Linked DNA regions of Aquibium microcysteis. The protein of the gene in region 1 interacts with the protein of each later gene in a pairwise test. Links are inferred from orthologs where the notes say so. Each region holds a gene or a part of one and is shown on either strand. Other genes may lie near its edges.

Evidence for each region.
Region 2: the proteins of rho (region 1) and hfq interact in binary tests that used the Escherichia coli proteins (3 or more experiments, as listed by UniProt). The link is inferred for Aquibium microcysteis from one-to-one orthologs.

What each region holds. Positions count from the first base shown.
Region 1 is NZ_CP061080.1:4,382,888-4,386,110, forward strand. What follows is about bases 169-3,072. They hold rho (transcription termination factor Rho), read right to left. Parts: upstream 2,302-3,072; coding sequence 1,036-2,301; downstream 169-1,035. Other genes in these bases: mnmE (tRNA uridine-5-carboxymethylaminomethyl(34) synthesis GTPase MnmE), read right to left, coding at 169-944; hemJ (protoporphyrinogen oxidase HemJ), read right to left, coding at 2,448-2,990; hemE (uroporphyrinogen decarboxylase), read right to left, coding at 2,987-3,072. In the rest of the region: more of mnmE, read right to left, coding at 1-168; more of hemE, read right to left, coding at 3,073-3,223. UniProt on the Escherichia coli protein: Facilitates transcription termination by a mechanism that involves Rho binding to the nascent RNA, activation of Rho's RNA-dependent ATPase activity, and release of the mRNA from the DNA template.
Region 2 is NZ_CP061080.1:1,367,248-1,370,299, forward strand. Bases 150-2,882 are described here. They hold hfq (RNA chaperone Hfq), read left to right. Parts: upstream 150-1,258; coding sequence 1,259-1,507; downstream 1,508-2,882. Other genes in these bases: trkA (Trk system potassium transporter TrkA), read left to right, coding at 150-203; IAI54_RS06265 (D-amino-acid transaminase), read left to right, coding at 257-1,117; hflX (GTPase HflX), read left to right, coding at 1,598-2,882. In the rest of the region: more of trkA, read left to right, coding at 1-149; more of hflX, read left to right, coding at 2,883-2,896; IAI54_RS06280 (SMP-30/gluconolactonase/LRE family protein), read right to left, coding at 3,040-3,052. UniProt on the Escherichia coli protein: RNA chaperone that binds small regulatory RNA (sRNAs) and mRNAs to facilitate mRNA translational regulation in response to envelope stress, environmental stress and changes in metabolite concentrations.

The DNA.
Region 1 (3,223 bases):
CGTACATCGAGGAGTCCCGGATCCGGTTCGACCAGCAGAATGAGGTCGGACCTGCTCGCCGCTTCCCGAGCGCGCTCGATGCCCTGCTGTTCGACGAACCCCGCCTCGGCCCGCATACCGGCCGTGTCGGTGAGCGTGACCTTGATCCCGCGAAGATCGAGGTCGACGGAGACGAGGTCGCGGGTCGTTCCGGGCTCCGGCGAGACGATGGCCACGTCCCTCCGGGCAATCGCGTTGAGCAGGCTCGACTTCCCCGCATTCGGAGCCCCGACTATGGCCACTCTGTAGCCGTCCCGGATGATCTCGCCACGATGGTATCCATCGAGATGCACGGCTATTTCACGCGCCATCGCTTCGATGCCGTGCCATACCGGAGCAGCGACCGAACCGGGCACGTCGTCTTCATCGGGAAAATCCAGTTCCGCCTCGATAAGAGCCCGCGCCACCAGGAGCTTTTCTCTCCAGTCTCCATAAAGCGCCGCGTTTCGACCGCCCGCATTGTCGATGGCGAACCGTCGCTGCGCCTCCGTCTCGGCATCGATGAGGTCCGCCAGAGCCTCGGCTGTCGTCAGATCGAGCTTGCCGTTGCGAAACGCCCTCTGTGAAAACTCCCCTGCTTCCGCCTGGCGGATGTGGGCGAAGGTGCAAAGCTCCTGCGTGAGAGCCGTGACAACCGCCCGGCCCCCATGCAGATGAAACTCCACGCTGTCCTCGCCGGTGAAGCTGTGCGGAGCCGGGAAAGCGACGACCATACCGCGGTCGATCAGTTCGGCGGAGCACTTGCGGATCGACCGCAACTCCATCTGTCGCGGCGGTGGCAGAGGCCCGGAAAGGGCCTCGGCTGCGGAAAAGGCTGCCGGACCGGAAAGGCGCATGACGGCGATCCCGGCCGGAAGCCTGCCGCTCGACAGCGCGAATATCGTATCCTGGATCACGGCACACATCCGCTCTTCCGGTCACGCCGCTTGACCCCGCCCGGTAACCGGCGCGCAGCCGGAAGAGGCACTAATCGTCACGCAGGCGAATCGATACGCGTCAGGTATTCATCGAATCGAAGAAATCGGCGTTGCTCTTCGTCTGCTTCAGCTTGTCGATCAGGAACTCGATGGCATCGGTCGTTCCCATCGGCGACAGGATGCGGCGGAGCACGAAGATCTTCTGCAGATCCTGGCGCGGAACCAGGAGGTCTTCCTTGCGGGTGCCGGACTTGAGGATGTCCATCGCGGGGAAGATGCGCTTGTCGGCGACCTTGCGGTCCAGCACGATCTCGGAATTGCCCGTGCCCTTGAACTCTTCGAAGATCACCTCGTCCATGCGGCTGCCCGTATCGATCAGCGCCGTGGCGATGATGGTCAGAGACCCGCCTTCCTCGATGTTGCGGGCAGCACCGAAGAAGCGCTTCGGCCGCTGCAGCGCGTTGGCGTCGACACCGCCGGTGAGCACCTTGCCGGACGACGGCACGACCGTGTTGTAGGCGCGGCCGAGGCGGGTGATGGAGTCGAGGAGGATGACGACGTCGCGCCCGTGCTCGACCAGCCGCTTCGCCTTCTCGATCACGATCTCCGCCACCTGGACGTGGCGAACCGCCGGCTCGTCGAAGGTCGACGAAACGACTTCGCCCTTCACCGAGCGCTGCATGTCGGTCACTTCCTCCGGCCGTTCGTCGATGAGCAGCACGATCAGGAAGCACTCGGGATGATTCGACGTGATCGAATGCGCTATGTTCTGGAGCAGCACCGTCTTGCCGGTTCTGGGCGGCGCGACGATCAGGCCGCGCTGTCCCTTGCCCAGAGGCGCGACGAGATCGATCACGCGCGGGGAGATGTCCTTCGTCGTCGGGTTCTCCACCTCCATCTTCAGCCTCTCGTTCGGATAGAGCGGCGTCAGATTGTCGAAATGGATCTTGTGGCGGATCTTCTCCGGATCATCGAAGTTGATCGTGTTGACCTTCAGGAGCGCGAAATACCGTTCGCCTTCCTTGGGACTGCGGATCGGCCCCTCGACGGTATCGCCGGTCTTCAGCGAGAAGCGGCGGATCTGCGAGGGGGAGATGTAGATGTCGTCCGGACCAGGAAGATAGTTCGCATTCGCCGAGCGCAGGAAGCCGAACCCGTCCTGGAGGACCTCCACCACGCCGTCACCGATGATTTCGATATCCTGCGCGGCAAGCTTCTTCAGAATGGCGAACATCAGCTCCTGCTTGCGCATGACGCTCGCGTTCTCCACCTCGAGCGATTCGGCGAAGGCGATCAGATCTGTGGGCTTCTTGTTCTTGAAGTCCTGGAGTTTCATTTCCTGCATGGAGAACGGCTCTGACGGTGTGAGGCGAGATACAGCGGATGCGGCGAAGGCCGGCGGCGGAGGGAGAAATTCTGCTGCGCTGTAAGGAAGGAAGGTGGTCTTTTAACGCTGCACGGCGCCGAGCGCAAGCAGGCTTGTCGATGCGTTCAGAACGGCTTCACGATCACGAGCACGACGATCAGAACCATCAGGATCGTCGGCCCCTCGTTCATGATGCGCCAGTGTCGTGCCGGCTTGGTGTTCCGGTCTTCGGAGAAGCGTCTTACGGCGCCTGCGAAATAGCCGTGAAATCCCGAGAGGACGACCACCAGCGCGATCTTGGCATGGAGCCACCCGGGCTGGAAGGAAAAGCCCTCCCATGCGAGCCAGAGACCGAAGACCCACGTGATCGTCATGGCGGGGTTGATGATGACCCTCATCAGCCGCTGCTCCATGACCTTGAACGTCTCGGACTGTACCGAACCCGGTTCGGCATCGCAGTGGTAGATGAACAGGCGGGGCAGGTAGAGCATGCCGGCCATCCAGGAGATGACTGCGATCACGTGGATCGCCTTTGCCCAGAGATAGAAATTCTCCGGATCGGCGAGAAAGAGGGCGAGCGTCAGCGCCAGGAAGACGGCGATCGCGACGGCCGCGCGGCGCGCCGCTTTAGCGCCGCTGTCGGATGGTCCTGCAGGGGCCGTCGTCATCGTCCGCGGACCCGCGCAACCATGGCCGCCACGTGCTCCAGGGGGGTCTCGGGAGTGACGCCATGGCCGAGGTTGAAGACGAATGGGCCACCGCCGAGGCTCTGCAGGATCCGGTCGATGCCCTCTTCCAGCGCCGTTCCGCCCGCCACCAGACGCATCGGATCGAGGTTGCCCTGAACCGGACCCTCTCGCTGAAGCCGTGCAGCGGTGGTCAGGGGCACCGACCAGTCGAG
Region 2 (3,052 bases), 3.0 Mb from region 1 along the record:
CCTCGCCGCTGGTCGGTTCGCCGCTGCGCGACCTGAACCTGCCCGACGGCATGCGGCTCGGCATGATCTATCGCGACGGCACCGCCATCAAGCCGAGCGGCGCCACGCTGATCCGCCCGAAGGACCGCGTCATCATCTTCGCCATGGACACGGCCGTGCGCCAGGTGGAGCAGATGTTCCGGGTCAGTCTCGAATTCTTCTGATCAACCCGGCCGGCCTGCGCCAGCGCTCCGGCCAGACAGCCTGCGGGGAACCCATGCCGCGTATCACCTATGTCAACGGCCGCTACCTGCGCCACGCCGATGCCTTCGTGCACGTCGAGGACCGCGGCTACCAGTTCGCCGACGGCGTCTACGAGGTCTGCGAGGTGAAGCGGGGCTACGTCGTCGACATGACGCGCCATCTCGACCGTCTCGACCGTTCGCTGCGCGAACTGTCGATGGCCTGGCCCATGCACCGCCGCGCGCTCGAACTGGTGATCCGCGAGGTGGTGCGTCGCAACGGCGTGCACGACGGTCTGGTCTATCTGCAGGTGACGCGCGGGGTGGCGCCGCGCGATTTCCTGTTCCCGCAGGCGGTGGCGCCCGCGCTGGTGGTGACGGCGCGCAAGGCCGATCCGGCCCGGGCCGAGAAGCGCGCGGAAACCGGCATCAAGGTGATCACCGTGCCCGAGACCCGCTGGGACCGCGTCGACATCAAGACCGTCGGCCTCCTGCCCAACGTGCTGGCCAAGGAGGCGGCCCGCGCGGCGGGCGCGCAGGAGGCCTGGTTCGTCGACGCCGACGGCACGGTGAAGGAGGGCGGGTCCTCCAACGCCTGGATCGTGACGGCCGACGGTCGCCTCGTCACGCGGCCGGCAGAGCACGGCATCCTGCGCGGCATCACCCGCACGACGATGTTCGAGGTGGCGGCCGCGCTCGGCCTGACCATCGAGGAACGCGGCTTCACGGTGGCCGAGGCGAAGGCCGCACGCGAGGCCTTCATCAGCTCGGCCACGACGATCGCCATGCCCGTGGTGGAGATCGACGGCGCGCCTATCGCCAACAGTCATCCGGGCAGCGTCGTGCTTTCCTTGCGCGGCGCTTTTTTTGACATTGCGGAAAAATGCCAAGCCTGATAACCGCTTCTGACTAGGGGAATGTTGCGCACGAAAGCGCGCACATGTTCCGGAGGCGGGTCATTTCCGTGCGCTTGGATCGCGCGTCGTTGTTTGGGCGCCGTCGTGCACGGTTTCGGGGAACGGCGGAAGACAAGAAAAATGGCGGAACGATCGCAGAACCTTCAGGACCTGTTTCTCAACTCGGTCCGGAAGAGCAAGAACCCTCTCACGATATTTCTGATCAACGGCGTCAAGCTGACGGGAGTTGTCACGTCCTTCGACAATTTCTGCGTCCTTTTGCGCCGCGACGGGCATTCGCAGCTCGTCTACAAGCACGCCATCTCCACCATCATGCCGAGCCAGCCGGTTCAGATGTTCGATGGTGAGGATGCCGGCCGGGATAATTGATTGGACGCAACGAGCCCGGGCGGGCGCCAGCAGGGGGCGAAGGATCGGCAGGCCGACGGCCAGCCGCAGCCCGTCGCCACGCGCGCCGTCATCATCGTTCCGGTCCTGCCGCGCTTCCACCGCGACGATGACGAGAACACCGGCCGGCCGCGTCTGACGCGGTCGCCGGAGGCTCGTCACGACGAGGCGGTCGGGCTTGCGCGTGCCATCGACCTCCAGCCCGTCCATACCGAGATCGTCACCGTCAACGATCCGCGTCCCGCGACGCTGATCGGCACCGGCAAGATCGAGGAACTGGCCGAGAGGATCAAGGAGACGGGCGCCGCGCTGGTCGTCGTCGACCATCCGCTGACGCCGGTGCAGCAGCGCAATCTCGAGAAGGGCCTGAACGCCAAGGTGCTCGACCGCACCGGCATCATCCTGGAGATCTTCGGCGAACGCGCCCGCACCAAGGAAGGCACGCTGCAGGTCGAACTGGCGCATCTGAATTACCAGAAGGGCCGGCTGGTGCGCAGCTGGACCCATCTCGAGCGGCAGCGCGGCGGCGCGGGCTTCCTCGGCGGCCCCGGCGAGACGCAGATCGAGGCCGACCGGCGCATCCTGCAGGACAAGATCACCAAGCTGAAGCGCGAACTGGAGACGGTGAAGCGCACCCGCGAACTGCATCGCGCCAAGCGCAAGAAGGTGCCGTTTCCGGTGGTGGCGATCGTCGGCTACACCAATGCCGGCAAGTCGACCCTGTTCAACCGGCTGACCGGCGCGGACGTGCTGGCGGAAAACATGCTGTTCGCCACGCTCGACCCGACGCTGCGCCGGGTGAAGCTGCCACACGGCACCATCGTCATCCTGTCCGACACGGTGGGCTTCATCTCCGACCTGCCGACCCATCTGGTGGCGGCCTTCCGCGCGACGCTGGAAGAGGTGGTCGAGGCCGACCTCGTCATCCATCTGCGCGACATTTCGGATCCCGACACGGCCGCGCAGGCGGAGGACGTCGAGCGCATCCTGGCCGACCTCGGCGTCGAGGCCTCGCCCGGCGGCAAGGTGGTCGAGGTCTGGAACAAGGTCGACCGGCTCGACGCCGACACCCGCGAGCGGCTGGTGCTGTCCGGCGCCGCCGACGGCGCACCCGCGCCCATCGTCGTCTCGGCGATCACCGGCGAGGGCATCGACGCCTTGCTGCGCCATGTGGAGGGCCGGCTCTCCGGCGACCTCGCCGAGTTGACGGTCCACCTGACGCCCGACCGCATGAAGCTGATCGACTGGCTCTACCGCAATGCCGACGTGCTCTCCCGCGAGGACCGCGAGGACGGCAGCGCCGAACTCAGGCTGCGCGTGACGCGGACGATGCGGGACGAGGTCGAGGAGCGGCTCGCCGGCGGCAGGTGAGGGGTCCGGTGGCGCGGTCGTGCCGCGCGGTCAGCCCGATGCCGTAGCCAATTCGTCCGACGGCCCGCGTCCGCTCCGTCCGCGAATTTCCCCGTTCGGGCGAGACCTGCCCGGGCGGAGGCGTCGGGCCCGACCGCAGCGCTCTACGAGACGCCG